4 regions of the Kocuria rosea genome follow, and region 2 is predicted to be linked to each of the others. Evidence: riboswitches for the same ligand, from Rfam matches in the RefSeq annotation. Region 2 holds a riboswitch; each other region holds the start of a gene.

What was found. Region 2 has a riboswitch for cyclic di-AMP ahead of EQG70_RS01600 (C40 family peptidase). Riboswitches for the same ligand answer to the same signal wherever they lie in the genome.
Region 1: another riboswitch for cyclic di-AMP. It lies ahead of EQG70_RS08420 (C40 family peptidase); the one in region 2 lies ahead of EQG70_RS01600 (C40 family peptidase).
Region 3: another riboswitch for cyclic di-AMP. It lies ahead of EQG70_RS13650 (C40 family peptidase); the one in region 2 lies ahead of EQG70_RS01600 (C40 family peptidase).
Region 4: another riboswitch for cyclic di-AMP. It lies ahead of EQG70_RS17270 (NlpC/P60 family protein); the one in region 2 lies ahead of EQG70_RS01600 (C40 family peptidase).

What each region holds. Positions count from the first base shown of each region.
Region 1 covers NZ_CP035103.1:1,811,532-1,816,384, forward strand. Annotated here, with positions in the region: gene EQG70_RS08405 (response regulator transcription factor) at 1-604, opposite strand, end outside; gene EQG70_RS08410 (hypothetical protein) at 717-1,067, shown strand; gene EQG70_RS08415 (DUF305 domain-containing protein) at 1,205-1,888, opposite strand; gene EQG70_RS08420 (C40 family peptidase) at 2,202-2,843, opposite strand; cyclic di-AMP (ydaO/yuaA leader) riboswitch at 2,850-3,018, opposite strand; gene gnd (phosphogluconate dehydrogenase (NAD(+)-dependent, decarboxylating)) at 3,902-4,840, opposite strand.
Region 2 covers NZ_CP035103.1:359,229-364,081, reverse strand. Annotated here, with positions in the region: gene EQG70_RS01615 (DsbA family protein) at 1-554, opposite strand, end outside; gene EQG70_RS01610 (cation diffusion facilitator family transporter) at 608-1,522, opposite strand; gene EQG70_RS01605 (ArsR/SmtB family transcription factor) at 1,519-1,887, opposite strand; gene EQG70_RS01600 (C40 family peptidase) at 2,318-2,935, opposite strand; cyclic di-AMP (ydaO/yuaA leader) riboswitch at 2,938-3,089, opposite strand; gene ctaD (aa3-type cytochrome oxidase subunit I) at 3,524-4,853, shown strand, end outside.
Region 3 covers NZ_CP035103.1:2,977,129-2,981,981, reverse strand. Annotated here, with positions in the region: gene serC (phosphoserine transaminase) at 1-466, opposite strand, end outside; gene EQG70_RS13655 (metal-dependent transcriptional regulator) at 701-1,387, shown strand; cyclic di-AMP (ydaO/yuaA leader) riboswitch at 1,746-1,895, shown strand; gene EQG70_RS13650 (C40 family peptidase) at 1,901-2,566, shown strand; gene EQG70_RS13645 (NlpC/P60 family protein) at 2,842-3,744, shown strand; gene EQG70_RS13640 (hypothetical protein) at 3,876-4,142, shown strand; partial or broken gene EQG70_RS18935 (NUDIX hydrolase) at 4,060-4,446, opposite strand; partial or broken gene EQG70_RS18930 (DUF4031 domain-containing protein) at 4,576-4,853, opposite strand, start outside.
Region 4 covers NZ_CP035103.1:3,795,234-3,800,086, reverse strand. Annotated here, with positions in the region: gene EQG70_RS17285 (SDR family oxidoreductase) at 1-497, shown strand, start outside; gene EQG70_RS17280 (2-hydroxyacid dehydrogenase) at 591-1,550, opposite strand; gene EQG70_RS17275 (pyridoxal phosphate-dependent aminotransferase) at 1,547-2,746, opposite strand; partial or broken gene EQG70_RS17270 (NlpC/P60 family protein) at 2,966-3,361, opposite strand; cyclic di-AMP (ydaO/yuaA leader) riboswitch at 3,472-3,657, opposite strand; gene EQG70_RS17265 (TIGR03084 family metal-binding protein) at 4,212-4,853, opposite strand, start outside.

The DNA of each region.
Region 1 (4,853 bases), 1.5 Mb from region 2:
CCAGGTGCGCGTCCCCGGTCCAGGCGGTGTCCCAGACCATCTCCACCAGCTGCCGGCGCGAGAGCACCAGTTGCGGGTGGGCCGCCAGGGCGGCCAGCAGATCGAACTCGATCCGGGTCAACGCCACCGGCTCCCCGCCCAGGCGGACCTCCCGGGCGGCCTCGTCCACCACCAGGTCCCCGATCACCAGCACCCGACCCTGCCCCGCCGGCGCCGGGACGGGCCGGGTGCGCACCCGGCGCAGCATGGCCTGGACCCGGGCCACGAGCTCGCGCGGGCTGAACGGCTTGGTCACGTAGTCGTCGGCGCCCACCGACAGGCCCACGATCTTGTCGACCTCGTCGTCGCGGGCGGTGAGCATCAGCACGTGGCAGTCCGAGATGGCCCGCACCTGACGGCACACCTCGATCCCGTCGATCCCGGGCAGCCCCAGATCCAGCACGAGCACGTCCGGGGTGTACTCCCGCACCGCGGCGACCGCCTCCGTGCCGTCGTGGCGCATCACGACCTCGAGTCCGGCCTTGCGCAGATAGTCCGCGATCAGCTGCGCGAGATCGACCTCGTCGTCGACCACCAGCACACGTCCGGTGAGCGGATCCGTCATTTGTCCTCCCGATACTGATCGCTGTGACATGAAGACTGTGCTGCGAGCCCCAGCGTCCTAGGGCGACCGTGTCTGAGGCCTCGGGAACGAAACAGGGGGGGGTGGACTCGTCATGGCCGGGCTCACCGGTGAACCGGTGGTCGCTGTGACTAACGATCCCCTGCCCCAGGCAGATGAGATGGTTATCGGGCACGGAGAAGGTCGCGTGTCGCCCATCCACGAGCCCGGACAGACGCAACACGGCCGGGATCCGGCCACCCCACCACCGTGCGAGGGGACTCCGGTGGTCTCGGACATCTCGGACATCTCGGACATCTCGGACATCTCGGACATCTCGGACATCTCGGTGACGGTGCGCGCGCTGGAGAGCAGGACCCCAGGCGAGGGGGTCCGTGTCCTGAGGCAAGAGGGCGCGGCGCTGGCGAACCTACGGTTGGTCGGTGACCGTTTGGGGTGCTGCTGACTGTGCGAAGGGTGCGCGCCCATCGGGTGCCGGGTTGGTGATCACCGCACTGGACTGGCTGGAACGGGTCGACGGGGATCATGACATCCCGGTGGCGGCCCGTTCCAGTCGGTGACGGCCCAGCTCGTGGTCCTGGATCAGGCCGCGAACCACTCCTCCAACCAGCCCTGCATGAGCTCGATCTCCGCCTGCTGGTCCTCGATCATCTTCTCCGCCATGGCTCGCAGCTCGAGGTCGGTGCCCATCTGCAGCTCCATCTCGGCCATCTCGAGAGCCATCTGGTGGTGGGCGATCATCTGTTCGAGGAAGGCTTGGTCGAACTCGTCCCCGGACAGTTTCGCCAGCTCCTCGAGGCTCATGCCGTCCATGCCGTCCATCTCGTCCATCTCGTCCATCATGGCGCCCTGCATGTCGGCATTCATGCTCTGACCATGGCCGCCGTGTCCGTGGTGCCCGTGGCGGTGGCCGTGTCCGTGGTGGTGGTGCCCGGAGGTGTTCTCGGCAGTCAGCCGCTGGGCCGCTGCTTCCAGCTGCTGGATCTCCTCGGTCTGGGCCTCGATGATCTTCTCCGCCAAGTCACGGATCTCGGGACGCTCGGACTTCTGCAGGGCCAGCTCGGCCATGTCGGTGGCACCCTGGTGGTGGGGGACCATCATCACGGCGAAATGGCGGTCGTGGTTCATGTGCCGCTCAGCGCCCGTCTGTGCGGAGGCGGAGGCAGGCTGGTGCGTCGGGGAGGCGACCGCCGCGGTCGCCCCGGCACCGCTGAGGGCCAGCGCCAGGACCGTCCCAGCGGCCAGGTGCTTGAACGTCGACGTCATGACGAACCTCTCCTTCGCAGCAGCCCGTGCTGGGCCTGCACATCGTGGTGTTTGCTCTGCTCAGCCTCAGGTCGAGGCGGACCGATCCGTCCACGGTAGCCCCGCCGTGGTCGCTTTCTCCGGGCTGGGAGGGCTGGGCGTTAGATCTTCACCGAACCTTCAAGAGCGGGCCCATCAGGCGGCCAGATCGGTGTGTTCCCGGTCGGTGGATGGGTGCAGGCATGTCCGGGCCGACCGATTCTGGATGCTGATCAGGTGGGGGGCGCACCCGCCGCCCGCCACGAGCGGCATTCGTGGCGGGCGGCGTGTTGGCTCAGCGGAAAGTGACGTAGCCGACCGTCGGCATGGCATTCACGCTGTGCACGAAGGTGCCCTGGGTGGGGTTCAGCGCGGAGATCATCTTGCCGCCACCGAGGTAGATCCCGATGTGGGCCCCGCCGTTCTGGACGACGAGGTCGCCGGGCTGCGGGTCAGTGGTCGGGGTACCGGCCGCCCACTGCTGCTGGCTGGTGCGGGGGAGGTCGATGCCCTGCTGGGCGTAGACCCACTGGGTGAAACCGGAGCAGTCCCAGGCGCCGAAGTCCGTGCCGCCCCAGACGTAGCCGGTGCCCACACCCTGCATCGCGGTGCCGACAATGCCGCCGGCCGCAGCGGAGGTGGCGGAGATCTCGGAAATGTCCGAGGACTGGGGGGACAGACTCGAAGTGGCCGCCCCAGCGGCCGGCAGGCTCGCCGTCTGCACGGTGACGGGGGCCTGGGAAGCGGCCGGAGCCGGGGAGGTCGCGGGGGTCGAGTATGCGGTGCCGGACGTGGCGGGGGCTTCGGCATAGGCCTGAGCCGGGGCGACGGAGCCGATCACCGCCGCGCCGACAGCGGCGGCCAGGGTCGTGGTGCGCACCAGGTGCGAGGGGGTCTGGGCGCGGTGGCGGGCAGAGCTACGCGTGAAGAAAGTCATGAATGAGGGTCCTCCTTTTGCCTACGAGGTGAGCTGTCGGGTTCGGGTGGGAGGCACCCGGCCGCCGAGCCTGCAGCTCCGGCGGCTTCACCCCAAGGTCCGGGTGCGGACCGGGTATGGTTCCCCCGCTTCTGCCAAGTCATTTCTGTGATGGGGACCCCGGCTGCCGGCAGAATTCGGCGAAGCACCCGGGGAAGCCGATGAGATCAGCCAACGGCACGCAGAGGACACTAGCGCCTAGATAACGAAAAGGTCACATTCCCTGTGGTGCCGGGAAAAGGCTTGCACCGGCCTCGCGCGGTCGCCGGCAAACCGGCCGGTAGCTCACCATGCCTGGGGCACATTCGTTCCGGCGGGGTGGCGCCGCTAGCTGTCTTTCCTCCCGGTGCCCCCACTCATCGGGACCGCTCCGGGGAGGCTCTGACCTGCGGTATCGCGCCGATGGGCGCGGTGGGAGCTCGGATCCGCTGCCCCTTACTACCCGTGGAATTCTTCGGCCTGCGCCCGGTGCGGGGGGAGGTGAACCCCCGGGGGAGCTTCAGCGTCCCTCAAGGGTGTTCTCGGATTCTTTTACGAAACCGCCCAGTATTTTTTGGGGGAGTGAGCTGTTTTCTTCATGAAATCTTCATATCCAAGGGTGTCGACCAGGTGGGAAGAGTTGCTTTCTTCACGAGATCTTGAAATTCATCCGGGTCCATGTATCGGACCGGTAGATCAATGGCCCGGGGCGAGGGGAGTAATTAAGCGGGTCCTTCGCTGTCGTTGGTGAGGCCAGGGTGGTCAGCGGCGGAGCCACTGGGCTGCCGGCTGCCACGTGGCTGGGCCGATCAGTATTCCGGGGCCGATTGTGGACGCCGGGCGGTGCCGTCACCGCTGCCTCGATCGTGGTCACGGGCGGTTGATCCGCGATCCCCTCGCCCCGCAGGCGTTCCTCGACAAGGCCGGCACCGGGCGGGAGCAGTGCCGACCGTGGTGACCGTGCGGATCGGCATGGCGCAGGCCTTGCAGGGGGGTGAGGGTGGCCGCTTCCGGGCCGTTGGCGGCGGGGACGGTCGGACCTACTGCTCGGCGGGGTGGGCCGGCTCCTCGCCGGGTGCGGCCTCGACGTGCTCTGGGCCCGCGGCCACGTCGCGGACCGTGTGGCCTCCGAACTGGTTGCGCATCGCCGTGATCATCTTCATCGCCGGGGCCTGGTCCTGCCGGGAGGCGAACCGGGCGAAGAGGGCGCTGGAGATGGTCGGCACCGGGACCGCGAGGTCCAGGGCGGCCTCCACCGTCCAGCGGCCTTCGCCGGAGTCCTCGGCGTAGCCGGCGAGCCGGTCCAGGTGCTCGTCCTCGTTGAGCGCGTTCACCGCCAGGTCCAGCAGCCAGGACTTGATCACCGATCCCTCGCGCCAGGAGTTGAAGGTCTCCCGTACCGAGCGGACGTGACCGGCGGCCTCGAGCAGTTCCCAGCCCTCGGCGTAGGCCTGCATGATCGCGTATTCGATGCCGTTGTGGACCATCTTCGCGAAGTGGCCCGCACCGTGCTCGCCGGCGTGGACGAAGCCGAACTCGCCGGCGGGTTTGAGCGAGTCGAAGATCGGCTGCGCCTTGGCCACGGTGCCCTCGTCCCCGCCGACCATGAGGGCGTAGCCCTGGGTGATGCCCCACACGCCGCCGGAGACCCCGCAGTCCAGGTACTCGATGCCCCGGTCCGCCAGTCTCCGGGCGCGGGGGGCGTCGTGGATCCACCGGGAGTTGCCGCCGTCGATGATCACGTCCCCCGTCCCGAGCAGCCCGGCCAGCTCGTCGATCACGGTGTCCACGACCGTGTCCGGCACCATGACCCACACGACCCGGGGCGGGCTGCCGATCTGCTCCACCATGGCGGTGAGGCTCTCGGTGTCGGAGAGCTCCGGGTCGGTGTCGTAGCCGACGACGGTGTGGCCGGCCTCGCGCAACCGCTCACCCATGTTGCCGCCCATCTTGCCCAGTCCTACCAGTCCCACCTGCATGGTGTGCTCCCTT
Region 2 (4,853 bases):
TTGATCCGCTCTTCGGTGGCCGGGTCGGCCACCGCGGCATCGAAGGCGGCCATGTCCAGGCCGAGGTCCTCGGCGAAGCCGCGGAAGAGTGCGCTCTGGTCCTCGGCCGATTCCCCCCATTCGGCCTGGGTCTCGAACATGCGCTGATACATGGCCTCGTACTGTCCCTGCTGGGCGGCGGCCTCCACGGCCACCGCGGCGTTGACGGAGTTGCGGTGACCCGGCAACGGGAAATAGCGGTGCACGAAGGTGACGGTGTCGCCGTACTCGGCCCGCAGGTCTTCGACGAAGGGGTAGGCGGCCCGGCAGGCCTCGCACTCGTAGTCCAGGAACTCCACCAGCACCGCCTGCTCATCCGGGGCCTTCGAGAGCACTCGGCTGTTCTCTCGCACCAGCTGCCCCACATCTTCGGGTACTTCAGGGGTGGAATTGGCACGGGCGATGAGGATCGGGATGGCCACGGCGGCCACGATGGCGACCAGGAGGATCCACACGAGGATCTTGGCCTTCGAGGGTTTCCGCTGGGGGGCGCTCGTACTGGCGGTAGTGCTCACAAGGGGTTTCCGTTCTGTCTCAGGCAGCAGGGCATACCGGGAGTGGAGGGGTTCTAGTGGCGGAGAGTCTCGTCCCCGCGGTGGGAGGCCGGTTCGATCTGGAAGGTGGAGTGCTCGATGGCCACGTCGAAGTCACGGGCCACACAGGCCTGCAGATCCGCCAGCACGACACCGGCGTGCTCGGCGCTCAGGCAGCCGTCGTGGACGGTGACGTGGGCCGAGAGCACCGGGGTGTCGGAGTCGATGCGTGAGGCGTGCAGGTCGTGCACCCCCACCACGTGGGGCAGGGACTCCAGGCGGGTGCGGACCTCATCCAGATCCAGACCCTTGGGAGTGGTTTCCATCAGGACCTCGATGGTGTCGCGCAGCAGAATCAGGGCCCGGGGCACGATCAGGGCGGCGATCAGCAGGGACACGATCGCATCCGCCTGGGTCCACCCAGTGGTGGCGATGACGATCGCGGAGACGATGACCGCCACCGAGCCCAGGGCGTCGTTGGCGACCTCCAGGAAGGCGGCCTTCATGTTCAGGTTCTCTCCCCGCCCCGAGGCCAGGATGATCAGCCCGATGATGTTGCCGACCAGCCCGATCACCCCGAACCACAGCATGGCCGAAGACTCGACCTCCGGGGGCTCCAGCAGCCGGCGGATACCTTCGACGGCAACGAACCCGCCCACGGCCAGCAGCACCGAGGCCTGGGCGGCCGCGGCGACGATCTCCGCCCGCTTGTACCCCCAGGTGCGTTTGTCCGTGGCCGGCTTCAGGGCCAGGGTCGCCGCGATCAGCGCGATCAGCAGCCCGGCGGAGTCGGTGAACATGTGCCCGGCATCGGCCAGCAGCGCCAGGCTGCCCGAGATCACCGCGCCGATGATCTCGGCGACCATGATCGTGGCGGTGATGGCGAAGACTACTGCCAGCTTTCCCCGCCGCCCGGTGGCACCGTGGGCGTGATCGTGCTCACCGCTCACGCCGGAACCTCTTGGGTGCTGGCCGCACCGGCGAGCTCCTCGGCGGCGCACTCCGGCGTGCCGCACTGGCACACCGCCTCGACGGTGAGAATCGTGCCCAGCAGGTCCTCCAGGGCGTGGGCCAGCTTCGGGTCCGAGAGCTCATAGCGCACATTGCGTCCGGCCGGCACGCCCACGACCAGCCCGCAGTCGCGCAGGCAGGCCAGGTGGTTGGACAGGATCTGCCGGCTCACCCCGATCTGGGCCGCCAGTTCCGAGGGCACCGCCGGGCCCTGCTGCAGCTGCAGCAGCACCGCGGCCCGGGTGGGATCGGCCAGTGCTTTGCCGAACCGGGACATCACCTCGACCGGGGACAAGATCCTCATGCCACAACCGTACAGCAGAATCTGTATCAAAGAGGGGCGGGGTCGAGCGAGGCTCGGGCAATGTCCAGCTTGTGTCCCTACGGTGTGGGCGGATGGGGGTGCCGTCCGCCACTGCGGCGCCCCCGTCCTCGAACCACCACGGCACCTCGTGCGGCCGTTGCCGCAATGCCCCTGCGGGGAGGGAAGGCGATTGTCTGCCTCCGGCAGGAGACGGGTGGAGCCCATGATCACTTTCTGCGCTGCTCCGCTGGGCAGCCCGCCCGTGCGCCGTTTCCCGACCGGGTGCAAGGCGGCCGGGCCGTGGCGACCGATCGACTCTGCGATCCAGGCACGAAGTACCCCAAATATGTCGCCGATGACGATCCTCTCGGAGCACTTCGCACCTGACGGAAGGCCTCCCGTCAACCGGCCACCACTGGTGGGGCGAAGCTCAGCGGTAGGTGTAGTACCCATCGAGGGGCATGGCGTTGACGGAGTGGACGAAGGTGCCCTGGGTCGGGTTCAGCGCAGAGACCATCTTGCCGCCACCGATGTAGATGCCGATGTGGTTGCCACCGTTCTGAGACACCAGGTCCCCGGGCTGCGGAGTGGAGGTCGGGGTGGCGGCTGCGATCTGCTGGAAACTGGTGCGGGGAATATCGATACCCTGCTGGGCGTAGACCCACCCGGTGAATCCAGAGCAGTCCCAGGCACCGAAGGAAGTGCCGCCCCAGACATAGCCGGTGCCCACACCCTGCATGGCCGTACCCACGATGCCGCCAGTGGCGGGGGCGATCTCGGTGATCGCGGTGGACTGCGGGCTCACGCTCGAAGCCGTCTGCGCCGCCACCGGGGCCGGGGTGACGTAGGAGCCCTGGCTCCCCAAAGAGGACGAAGCCGGGGCCCACGACGTGGCGGCCGGGGCAGCCGGGAGCTCCGCATAGGCCTGGGCCGGGGCCACGGATCCAAGGATTGCCACGCCAGCAGCAGCAGCGATGGTGGTGTTACGCGCCCGGCACGAGGGGGTCTCGGCGCGGTGACGAGCAGAAGTGTGCTTGAAGAATGCCATGGATGTACTCCTCCCTTTGCCTACGAGGTGAGCTGTCGGATGCGGGTGGGAGACACCCGGTCGCAGGGCGGGATGCTCTGGCGACTTAACCCCTAGGACCCGAATCATCGGGACCGCATGTGGTTCCCCCGCTTCTGCCAAGCAGTTTCTGTGTAATGAACCTCGGGCACCGGCAGAATTCGGCGATGTGCCCGAAGGCGCCGACAGGATCAGTGGCCGGCACGCATCGAAGAGTACAAGAAGATCACGAAACAATCACAATCCCATTCGGGAATGTATAGGAACTATAAAGAAAACAATCAAGATTTGATGAAGTTGTAAATTTTTCTCGACTTTTTCCTATTAATGTCCTGCAAATTATGGCGCCTCGTGGCGGGCGGCACATGCCTTTGTGGTGCGTGCGGACGGTACGGGGAGCCGTTGACCGCGCTGTGGCGGGGACGCGTGCCGCCCTAAAAGGCTCGGTGGCCGATGTCAGGGAAATTTCCACGGATGGCGGTACAAGAATCGTCCCCGAGCAGCTCCAGCTATGTGCGCTACGGTAATCGGCGTTTGAATACGTACGGCATTTGGGCCCGAGGAGACCGCATGGCTATTTATGATTACACCGCCGACCAGCTCCGAAGCACAGCCCACCCGACGGTCGTGCCGCGCTCCAAAGGCCGGATGGTGGTGCAGTGGTTGACCTCCACCGACCACAAGACGATCGGGTACATGTACCTGATCACCTCCTTCGCCTTCTTCTGCCTCGCCGGCGTCATGGCGCTGCTGATCCGCGCCGAGCTCTTCGCCCCGGGCATGCAGATCCTGGAGACCAAGGAGCAGTACAACCAGCTGTTCACCATGCACGGCACGCTGATGCTGCTGATGTTCGGCACCCCGCTGTTCGTCGGCTTCGCCAACGTCATCGTCCCCCTGCAGATCGGCGCCCCCGACGTCGCCTTCCCGCGGCTCAACGCCCTGGCGTTCTGGTTCTTCCTGTTCGGCTCGCTGATCGCGACCGCCGGCTTCCTCACCCCGCAGGGCGCGGCCTCCTTCGGCTGGTACGCCTACGCACCGCTGAGCAACGCTTCTTTCACCCCAGGCTCCGGTGGTGACCTGTGGGTGTTCGGCCTGATTTTGTCCGGTTTCGGCACGATCATGGGCGCGGTCAACTTCATCACCACGATCATCGCGATGCGCGCCCCCGGCATGACCGTGTGGCGGATGGGCCTGTTCACCTGGAACACGCTCATCACCTCGCTGCTCGTGATCATGGCGTTCCCGCCTTTCACCGCTGCACTGTTCGCCCTCGGCATGGACCGGACCCTGGGTGGGCACATCTTCGACCCGGCCAACGGCGGGGCGGTGCTGTGGCAGCACCTCTTCTGGTTCTTCGGCCACCCCGAGGTCTACATCCTGGCGCTGCCGTTCTTCGGCATCGTCTCCGAGATCATCCCGGTGTTCTCCCGCAAGCCGCTGTTCGGCTACAAGGGCCTCGTGTTCGCGACCATCACCATCGCCGCGCTGTCGGTGACCGTGTGGGCCCACCACATGTACGTGACCGGAGCCGTGTTCTTGAGCTTCTTCGCGTTCATGACCATGATGATCGCCGTACCCACCGGGGTGAAGTTCTTCAACTGGATCGGCACGATGTGGCAGGGCTCGATCACCTTCGAGACCCCCATGCTGTGGGTCCTGGGGTTCATGTTCACCTTCCTCTTCGGCGGCCTGACCGGGGTGATCCTCGCTGCCCCGCCGCTGGACTTCCACCTCAATGACTCCTACTTCGTGGTCGCCCACTTCCACTACGTCATCTTCGGCACCGTGGTGTTCGGCATGTTCGCCGGCTTCTACTTCTGGTGGCCCAAGTTCACCGGCAAGATGCTCAACGAGCGGATCGGCAAGATCCACTTCTGGCTGCTGTTCCTCGGCTTCC
Region 3 (4,853 bases), 1.3 Mb from region 2:
CGGCGACACCGGTGGAGGTCTCGTTCTGGGGCCACGCGTAGACGTCCACGCCCTCCTCCGCCCGGGCCTCCGGGCGGGTGCCGGGGGCGGACTCCACGATCGAGGAGGGCTCCAGGAACGGGGCGCCGTCGGTGGCCTGGGCGAACTTCGCGCCGAACTCCCCGAACACCAGGTGCTGGGCCCTCCGCTCGACCAGCCCGAACGCGGCGGCGTCCCAGAACGCGGTGGCCCCGCCCAGGCCCAGGAGCACCTCGTGGCCGGAGGGCAGGCCGAGGAACTGCGCGAGGCCCTCCCGCACCGAGCCCACGAGCTCCTGCACCGGCGCCTGGCGGTGGGAGGTGCCGAGCAGGCCGGCCCCGGCGCGCGACACGGCCTCGACCTGTGCCGGGCGGATCTTGGAGGGGCCGGCGCCGAAGCGGCCGTCGGCGGGCAGCAGGTGCTGGGGGATGGTGACGTGTGCGGGCAACGGGCGCTCCCTCGTGGGTGACGTGCGGCGGGTGGTGCGCGACGGGCACGGCCGCCGCGGAGGCCGCTCGCGCCGTTCGCGACTCGGCCCATTCTGCCCCACCCGCGGACGGCGGGCCCCGCGGGCGCCTCCTCCCTCCGGGCGGCCGGAGGGCTCGCGCACTAAGCTCGTGCGGGAAGACCGGACCGGGCGGGATCCCCGGGCCGGGACGGCCGGACGAAGGATGACTGAGGCATGAGCGACCTGATCGACACCACGGAGATGTACCTGCGGACCGTCCTCGAGCTCGAGGAGGAGGGGATCACGCCGATGCGGGCGCGGATCGTCGAGCGCCTCGACCACTCCGGGCCCACGGTCTCGCAGACGGTGTCCAGGATGGAGCGGGACGGGCTGCTGACGGTGGGCCAGGACCGGTCGCTGCTGCTCACCCCTGCCGGCCGTGAGCGTGCGGTGCAGGTGATGCGCAAGCACCGGCTGGCGGAGCGGCTGCTCGCCGACGTCATCGGCCTGGACCTCGCCCAGGTGCACGACGAGGCGTGCCGGTGGGAGCACGTGATGAGCGAGCAGGTCGAGCGGCGGCTCGTGGACCTGCTGCACAGCCCCCGGTACTCGCCGTACGGCACGCCGATCCCCGGTCTGGCCGCCCTCGGGGTCGAGGAGAGCCCCGCAGCGGCGCACCCCTCCCTGCTCGACGCCGCCCGCCACGACCCGGACGGATCGCACACCGTGGCGCTGCTGCCGGAGGTGGTCCAGGCGGACGCGGACCTCCTGGGCGTGCTGAGCGACGTGGGAGTGCTCACAGGGGCGGAGGTCACGGCCCGGGTGGACGGTCAGCTCGTGCGCATCGAGGTGGCGGCCACGGGGCGGTCCGCGGAGATCGACCTGCGCACCGCCGCGGCCATCCGCGTCCTCGCTCCCTGAGGCGCCGCCGCCTCCCGGAGCGGGGCGGCGAACGGTTCGTCCCGGGTGTGGGGACGTTCACAAGCCACTTTCGGCCAGTCCGGCCCAGGCCGGACCCCGGAGGCGCGGCTTCCCTGGTGACAGGCGGATTCCCAGGGCGCTCGAAGGCACTGCACAGCTCGTCACAGGTGCGAATTGATCGTCCCACGCGTCTCAATGGCATGGCATTGAAACCTGAGGCGTTGTCCAGCTGTTATCTGTCGTGATCAAAACGTGACACTTCCGTAATCTGTCATGTACTGTTCAACGCGTGCCGATCACTGGTCGGATCGGCGCCCTCGGAGCACATCGCCGAATTCTGCCGGTGCCCGTGGCCTCTACACAGAAACTGCTTGGCAGAAGCGGGGGAACCATTTTCGGTCCCGGTGATCCGGGTCCTTGGGGTTAAGTCGTCAGAGCGCGTGCGTTCTGCGGCCGGGTGTCTCCCACCCGAATCCGACAGCTCACCTCGTAGGCAAAGGGAGGAACTCAACCATGTCGCTTTTCACGCTGAACGCTGCCCGCCACCGTGCCGAGACCACCTCGCACGTCGTGCGCAACACCACCATCGCCGCCGCCGCCGGCGCCGCGATGATCGGCTCCGTCGCCCCGGCCCAGGCCTTCGCCCAGGCCCCCGTCGAGACCGGCGCGGCCTACTCGGCCCCGGCCTCCGCCTCGCTGGCCGAGTACTCCTCGTACACCTACCAGGCCCCGGTCGCCGCGCAGCCCGCCGCTCCCGCCTACGAGGCCCCGGCCCCGGCCCCGCAGCAGACCGCCGCCACCTCGAGCGTCACCCCGCAGTCCACCGCCACCACCGAGATCGCCCCGGCCGCCGGCGGCGTCGTGGGCACCGCGATGTCCGCGCAGGGTGCGGGCTACGTCTACGGCGGCACCGCCTACGGCGCCTGGGACTGCTCCGGCTTCACCCAGTGGGTCTTCGCCCAGAACGGCATCGACCTGCCCCGGACCACCTGGTCCCAGTTCGCGGCGGGCACCCCCACCGCCAACCCGCAGCCCGGTGACCTCGTCTCGCAGAACGGCGGCGCCCACGTGGGCATCTACATCGGCGGCGGCAAGATGATCTCCGCCCTCAACCCGACCCAGGGCACCCAGGTCCACTCCGTCAACGCCATGCAGCTGGACGGCTACTACACCTTCTGATCCGGTCCGCCGCCCGCGACGACCCCGCTCGTCGCGGGCGGCACCCGATCACCCCCCCCCACCCCGCACGCCGAGAACCGCTCTCCCGGTTCCCGGCGGTGCCTGCTGTCCGACCGGACGGCGCCCCCCTCCTCCGCTCGCCCGGCCGTCGTTCCCGATCCCGGAACGCACCCCTGCCGGCACCGGTCCACCCCGCGCGCTGCCCGGGGTGATCCGTGCTGTCTCCCGCGCCCTCCGGCAGGCCCGGCTCCGAAAGAAAGTCGTCTGAACTCCTCATGACCCGTGATCTGACCTCCTCGAACGGCATCGGCTCGCTCTTCTCCGGCAAGGCCCGCACCGTGGCCGCCGTGGCAGCCTTCTCCGGGCTGGCCCTCGCCACCACCGTCTCCGTGCAGGCCGCTCCGGCCCAGGACGCCTCCACCGACGCCCCGCTGTCCGCCGTGGCCGCGGCCACCCCCGCCGCGGCGCCCACCGTGTCCCTCGAGCCCGTCGCCCACGTGCAGAAGGCCGAGTCCGACCGGAAGGCCGAGAAGAAGACCGAGAAGAAGACCGAGAAGGTCGAGAAGCAGAAGGTCGAGACCGCGGTCGTCGCGGCTCCCGCCGTGGCCGCTCCGGCGCCGAAGGCCGCCGCCGCGCCCGCTCCGGTCGCCGCCCGGCAGCCGGCCGTGCAGGCGGCCCCGAAGCCCGCCGCCGCGCCCGCCCCGGCCCCGAAGGCCGCTCCGGTCGCCGCTCCGAAGCCGGCCGTGCAGGCGGCTCCGGCCCCGAAGCCCGCCGCCGCGCCCGCCCCGAAGCCGGCCGTGCAGGCGGCTCCGGCCGCCCAGCGCACCGTCGCCCCGCAGAGCTCGGCCTCCGGCAAGGGCGCGACCATCTCCTCCGCCGCCATGGGCCAGCTCGGTGTGGGCCAGGACTGCACCGCGCTCGTCACCAACGCGCTGCGCGCCGCCGGCATCAACCACCACGGCTGGCCGGCCTCCTACCTGAGCCTCGGCACGCAGGTCTCCGCTGGTCAGGCCAAGCCCGGCGACCTCGTCTACTACGCCGACGGCGGCATGGGCGCGGCCCACATCGCGGTCTACATCGGTGGCGGCAAGGCCGTCCACGGCGGCTGGAACGGTGGGACCACCGCCATCTCCGGCGTCAATGTGGGCTCCGGCCCCGTCTTCGTCCGCGTGCGCTGACCGCACGCGAGAGCACCTCTTCGGGTGCGCGGTTCCTGGTCGGCCAGACGGGAACCGCGCACCCGCTGTCGTCCCGCCGCCCACCGCGCCGGCCACCACGGCGCCCCGCCGGCGGCCGATAGACTGGGCCCATGTCCACCGACTTCAGCCGCAACGCCCGCACGAGCCTGGATCGCGAGTACGCCTACATGGCCTACGGCATGATCGGCGGCGCGGTGCCCGGCATCGTGGCCGGCTTCGTCGTCGCCGCGTTCGTGGGGCACGCCGCGATGTGGCTCTCGGTGTTCGGGGGCATCGGGATCGTGCTCGGCCTGATCACCGGGATCCTGCTCCACCGGAGGCGGCACGCTGCGGCCGTGACCGAGGACCGCCGGGAGCGCGGCGCAGCGCCGGAATGACGTGCTCCCGCAGCAGCGGGGCCAGGTCCGCGGGCAGCGCGCCGGGGGAGTCCTCGTCGACGGGCTGCCAGCGCAGCTCCTCGATCTCCGCGAGCGGCACCGGCCGCCCCGTGAGAGGTGCCGTGAACACGGTGCACCGCACCCACGTGCCCGCCTCGTTCGCGGCCGGCGCCACGAACACCCCGAGCGGGCGCAGCTGGGCGGCGTCCAGCCGCAGCCCGACCTCCTCCGCGGTCTCCCGCACGGCGGCGGCCGCCGGGGACTCGCCCGGGTCGAGCTTGCCGCCCACCAGCATGAAGCGCTCCGTGCCCCGCTTGCGCACCGTCAGCAGCGCCCCGTCGTCGTCCTGCAGGCACACGGCGGTGATGGTCAGCACCTCGGCGTCCGCCGGGGGAGCGGCCGGGGACTCCTCGGCGGCCGCGCGCAGCCGGTCGATCTCCTCGTCGAGGTTGCGGGCCGCCGCCGGACCCCACCGGCGCTGGGCCGTGTCGGTCCGGAACAGCGGCTGCCGGCCCCGGAGGTCCTCCAGCACCTCCAGCCGGGCCCGGGCGAACTCCGGTCCGGGCACGTGCGCGTACTCCTTCCGCACGCCCGTCGTGTAGGCGGCGTACCCGTCCGGGTCCGCGCCGAGCACGGAGAGGTCGGCGTCCAGGAGCACCCGTCCGGCGGCGTCCCCCTCGGGGACCCGGTGCCCGAGGGTGAGCAGGACGA
Region 4 (4,853 bases), 510 kb from region 2:
GGGTGTCCCGGATCGTGTGCGTCACGATCCTCAACGCCCGGGAGCCCGAGGTGCACCGGTGGATGGGCTACTACGCGGGCAAGGCCGCCCAGGAGCAGACCTACCGTGCCGGGCCCGTCCCGGTCACGTTCGTGGCCTCGGCGCAGTGGTACGAACTGGCCGAGACCCTGCTGTCGCAGATGCGCATCGGCCCGCTCTCCGCGGTGCCGGGGATGCGCTCCCGGCCGCTGGCCGCCGACGAAGCCGCCGCGTTCGTCGCCGACCGTGCCCTGGAGCCCGGCGGCTCCACAACCTCCGACGACGCCGTCATCGCCGGGCCCGAGGTCCGCGACATGGCGGAACTCGCCCGTGCGATCGATCAGCACCGAGGAGGACGCCGGAAGGTGCTCCGGGTGCCGGTGCCGTTCACCGCTCTCGGCAACGGTGGCCTGCTGCCCCGCGGAGACTTCACGACCGCCCCGACCCGGTTCGAGGACTGGCTCCGCAGCACCTCGTGAGGCATGGCGGCCCGCGTCACCGCCGCGGCCGTCCTGCCGGGGACGTGGCCCCGGAATCCCACGCCACTCGAGGTGGAGCCGGCGGTCCTGCAGCTAACCGATCGGTGCAGGCGGTCGTTCACCGGCGAGCACGGCGAGCACGTTCTCGGCGGCGAGCACCGCCATCGCGGTGCGCGTCTCCACGGTGGCGGAGCCCAGGTGCGGCACCAGCACCACGTTGTCGAGCTCCAGCAACTCGGGATGCACCTGCGGCTCGTGCTCGAAGACGTCCATTCCGGCACCCGCGATCCGGCCCTCGCGCAGCGCGGACGCGAGTGCCGCTTCGTCGACGATCGGTCCGCGCGCGGTGTTCACGAGGTACGCCGAGTCCTTCATCGCCGCCAGCTGCTCGGCGCCGATCAGGTGGTGCGTGGCGTGCCCGTAGGGACAGTGCAGCGACACGACGTCGGAGACGCTCAGCAGCTCGTCGAGATCGACCCGCCGGGCGCCCAGCTCGGCGGCGAACCCGGGATCGATCTCGCTGCGCGACCGGTAGACGATCTCCATGCCGAAGGCCTTGGCCCGCCGCGCGGTCGCCTGACCGATGGCGCCCATGCCGACGACGCCGAGGGTCTTGCCCTGCAGGCTGCTGCCGAGCAGGAAGAACATGCCCCACTTCCAGTCCTGGCCGGAGCGGATGAGCCGTTCCCCCTCGCCGAGCCGGCGGGTCGCCATGAGGATCAGACCGAAGGCGATGTCGGCAGTCGCCTCCGTGAGCACACCGGGGGTGTTGGTGGGCACGACGCCCCGCTCGGTGCAGGCGGGCACGTCGATGTTGTCGTAGCCGACGGCGACGTTCGCGACCACTTGCAGCTGCGGGCCGGCGGCGTCGAGCAGCTCGGCGTCGATGCGCTCGGTGAGCAGACTCACCACGGCATCCGCCCCGGCCACCCGGCGCAGGAGCGCCTCGCGGCCGATCGGCTCCGGATCCGGCCACATCTCGACCTCGTGGGCGGCGCGGAGCTTCTCGATCGCGGCGTCGGGCACCCGTCCCGTGACGACGACCCGGCTCATGCCGTCTCGATCCACTCGCGCAGGCGGCCGAGGCCGTCGCGGATGTCGGCGACGTCGATGCCCGAGTAGGCGAGCCGGATGTACTGCCGGTCCTCGCTGGGCTGGCGCCGGCCGAAGTGCTCACGCGTGCAGAAGGAGGCGCCGGTCTGGTGCAGCGCTGCCGTGGCGAAGTCACCGACTGCCGTGTAGCCCATGCTCTCCATGGTCTGGGTGACGTCGGGGAACAGGTAGAACGTCGACTGCGGTACGGCCACGTGCATGCCGGGGATGGCGTTCACGAGCTCGCAGGCGGCATCCCGGCGCTCGCGCAGGATGTCGAGCGTCTGCTGCACGGGTTCCTGGGGGCCGCGGAGCGCTTCGATGCTGGCCCACTGCACGTAGTGGGTGGTGCACGACTCGTCGTTGGTGTTGAGGGTGCTGAGCACCTTGGCGATCTCGAGCGGTGCGACGGCGCAGCCGAGGCGCGAGCCGGTCATGGCGAACTTCTTGCTGAACGTGTAGAGGATGACGGTGCGCTCCGCCATGCCGGGGAGTGAGGCGATCGAGCTCGAGACCCCCTCGTAGCGGGTCTCGAAGTAGGCCTCGTCGGAGAGCACCCAGAGATCGTGCTCCTGGGCGAGCTGCGCGACGGCCTCGCGCTCGGCCGCGGTCGATTCGGCCGAGATGGGGTTCTGCAGGTCGTTGTAGATGATGGCGACCGTGTTCGGGGTGATCGCCGCGCGCACCTGGTCGAGGTCGATCGCGAACCCGTCCTCCGTGGGGAGGTAGCGGTACGGCACGGCCGTGCCCCCGAGGTACTCGATCTGCGACTCGTAGATCGGGAAGCCAGGGTTCGGGTAGAGCACCTCGTCGCCGGGGTTCATGACCGCCTGCAGGAACTTCGTGATGACGGGCTTGCCCCCCGTCATCACGACGACATTCTCGGGAGTGAGGCCGATGCCGCGGCGCGAGCCGATGTCCTCGGCGAGGGCCTCGCGCAGCTGCGGGATGCCGGGGCCGGGGCAGTAGCCCGTGTGGCCGTCGGCGATGGCCCGGTCCATCGCCTCGATGATGTGCGGGGCTGTCGGGATGTTGATGTCGCCGAGGTGGAAGGGGTACACGCGGTTCCCCTTCGCCGTCCAGGCGGCAGCGGCCTGGGCGACGCTGAAGGCGGTCTCGGTGCCCAGCCGTTCGAGCCGGTGCGCGAGTTGGCGCATGCTGTCCCACTCCTCGTCGAGTTGGCGATCGATCCTCCGGCGGATCCGGATCGAGCCTACGAGCCATGCATCTGGCTGTGAAGGGTGATCCGCCGATGGATCCGCACCGTGGACATCGCCGCGAGGCTTTCTGTGTCCAAGGGTCGTCCTCGTGGGACTCGGGAGTGCGGTTCCCGTCGGGACGGCCGGGAACCGCACTCCCCGCTCACGGGCGTGGGGTCAGCGCACGCGGAGGTAGACGGGACCGGAGCCGACGTTGACGGTCTGGATGACCGTCTGGTTGCCGTTCCAGCCGCCGTGGACGGCCTTGCCGCCGCCGATGTACACGGCGATGTGGGCGAAGCCCATGCCGCCGTTGGCGTAGTAGACCAGGTCGCCGGGCTGGGCCTGGGCGGCGGAGACTCGGGTGCCGAGCTTCAGGTAGGAGGCCGGCCAGCCGTGGTGGTTGATCCCGGCCGCGCGCAGGGACTTGGTGACCAGGGCGGTGCAGTCCTGGCCCACGCCGAGCTGCCTCTTGGCGGCGGCGGCGATGGTCGCGGCCTTGCCGGACTGGGACTGGATACTGACGAGCTGCTGGGGGGCTGCGGCGGGGGCCGCCTGGGCCGGGGCCACGCTGCTGAGCGCCAGGGCGCCGCCGGCGACCGTCAGGATCGCGGCGCGTCCGAGGCGGAACGAACTCTGGGCGCGGTGGCGGGGCGTGCGGGACTGGAAAATGGGCATGAGTGATGTCCTCCCTCTTGCCTGCGAGGTGAGCTGTCGGATGCGGGTGGGAGACACCCGGTCGTCAGGATGGGGGCCCTGACGACTTAACCCCTAGGTCCCGGGGGAGGGACCGTTCATGGTTCCCCCGCTTCTGCCGAGCGATATGTCTGGGGGCCCCGGGCACCGGCAGAATTCGGCGATGTGCACGGGGATACCGATCGGTGAGGCGATCGGCACGGAGAGAACACTAATCGAAAGATAACGGAAAAGTCTCGCTTTGATCACGGGCGTGTCTCGGCTTTTGTGTCGGCCGGGCAGCGCGCCTCCGCACCCACACGACGTTGCTCGGTGAGGGGCGCCGCGGGAGATCTCCAGGGAGGCTCAACTCGAGACAAAAGTGGTCTTGACCTGGGGCTCTGTATAGGTCGTGCTGGCGGGTGAGCACGCTCCTGTCATGGAGCGGGATGTCCGGTGGTGACACTCGTGTTATGGCGCGACAATTCACCGGGAAAGCTCCACGGATTCCTCGAGTGTCGCCATGAAGGGCCCTGTCCCTCCGGGCGAAAAGGACAACTTATTAGTACCTCCTATGGTCCAGCGATGAATTCACAAAAAGAAAGATCTGTGTTCGTGATGATTGTTCGGCGTGGGTCGGCTTTCGTTTCCGGGCGCGTCCGGGGAGCGTGCTCTGCATCGCGTGCCGCGTGTGCATCGGGGCGGCGCTCGAAGAGCCTTCCCGCACGTGTGCCCATTTCTCACCTGCCTACGACAGCGGGGGTCGCCCCGGGCCTGGCCGGCCGGCGAAGGCCTGGACGATGTCGAGCCAGGCGTCGGCGTCGGGGCCCTCCGCGACAAGGCTCCCGTCCTGGCGGTGCCGCCGCCGGGTGGCGAGCAGAGTGAAGTCCAGGGCCGGGCCGTGGACGCGCTGACCCGCCTCGGTCGGCCCCCAGGTCCAGGTCTCGTCCTCGTGGGTGAGCTCGACGCGGAACGGTTCGGTCGGCGGGGACAGCCGGCGCTGCCGGTAGGCGTAGTCGCGGGTGGCCACGCCCAGGTGGGCGACGTGCCGCAGCCGGTGCGAGGCGACCGGGGGAACCCCGAGGGCGTCGCGGACGTCTTGGCCGTGGGCAAAGGTCTCCATGATCCGGGCGCTGGCCATCATGGGCGCGCCCATGGGTGGGCCGATCCACGGGATGCGCTTGCCCTCCGGCACGGCGGCGAGCCGTTCGAGCACCCGGCGTCGGCTCTCCTGCCAGGACGCCAGGATCTCGGCCGGGGCACGTGTGGCGCCTTCTGCGGCGGCGCGGTCGACGACGTCGGCCTCCCCCCCGAACCGCTCCCTCAGCTGCGCGAAGACCTCCGGCTCCTCGAGGGCGGTCAGGACGGTCCGCTCCGTCCAGCTGAGGTG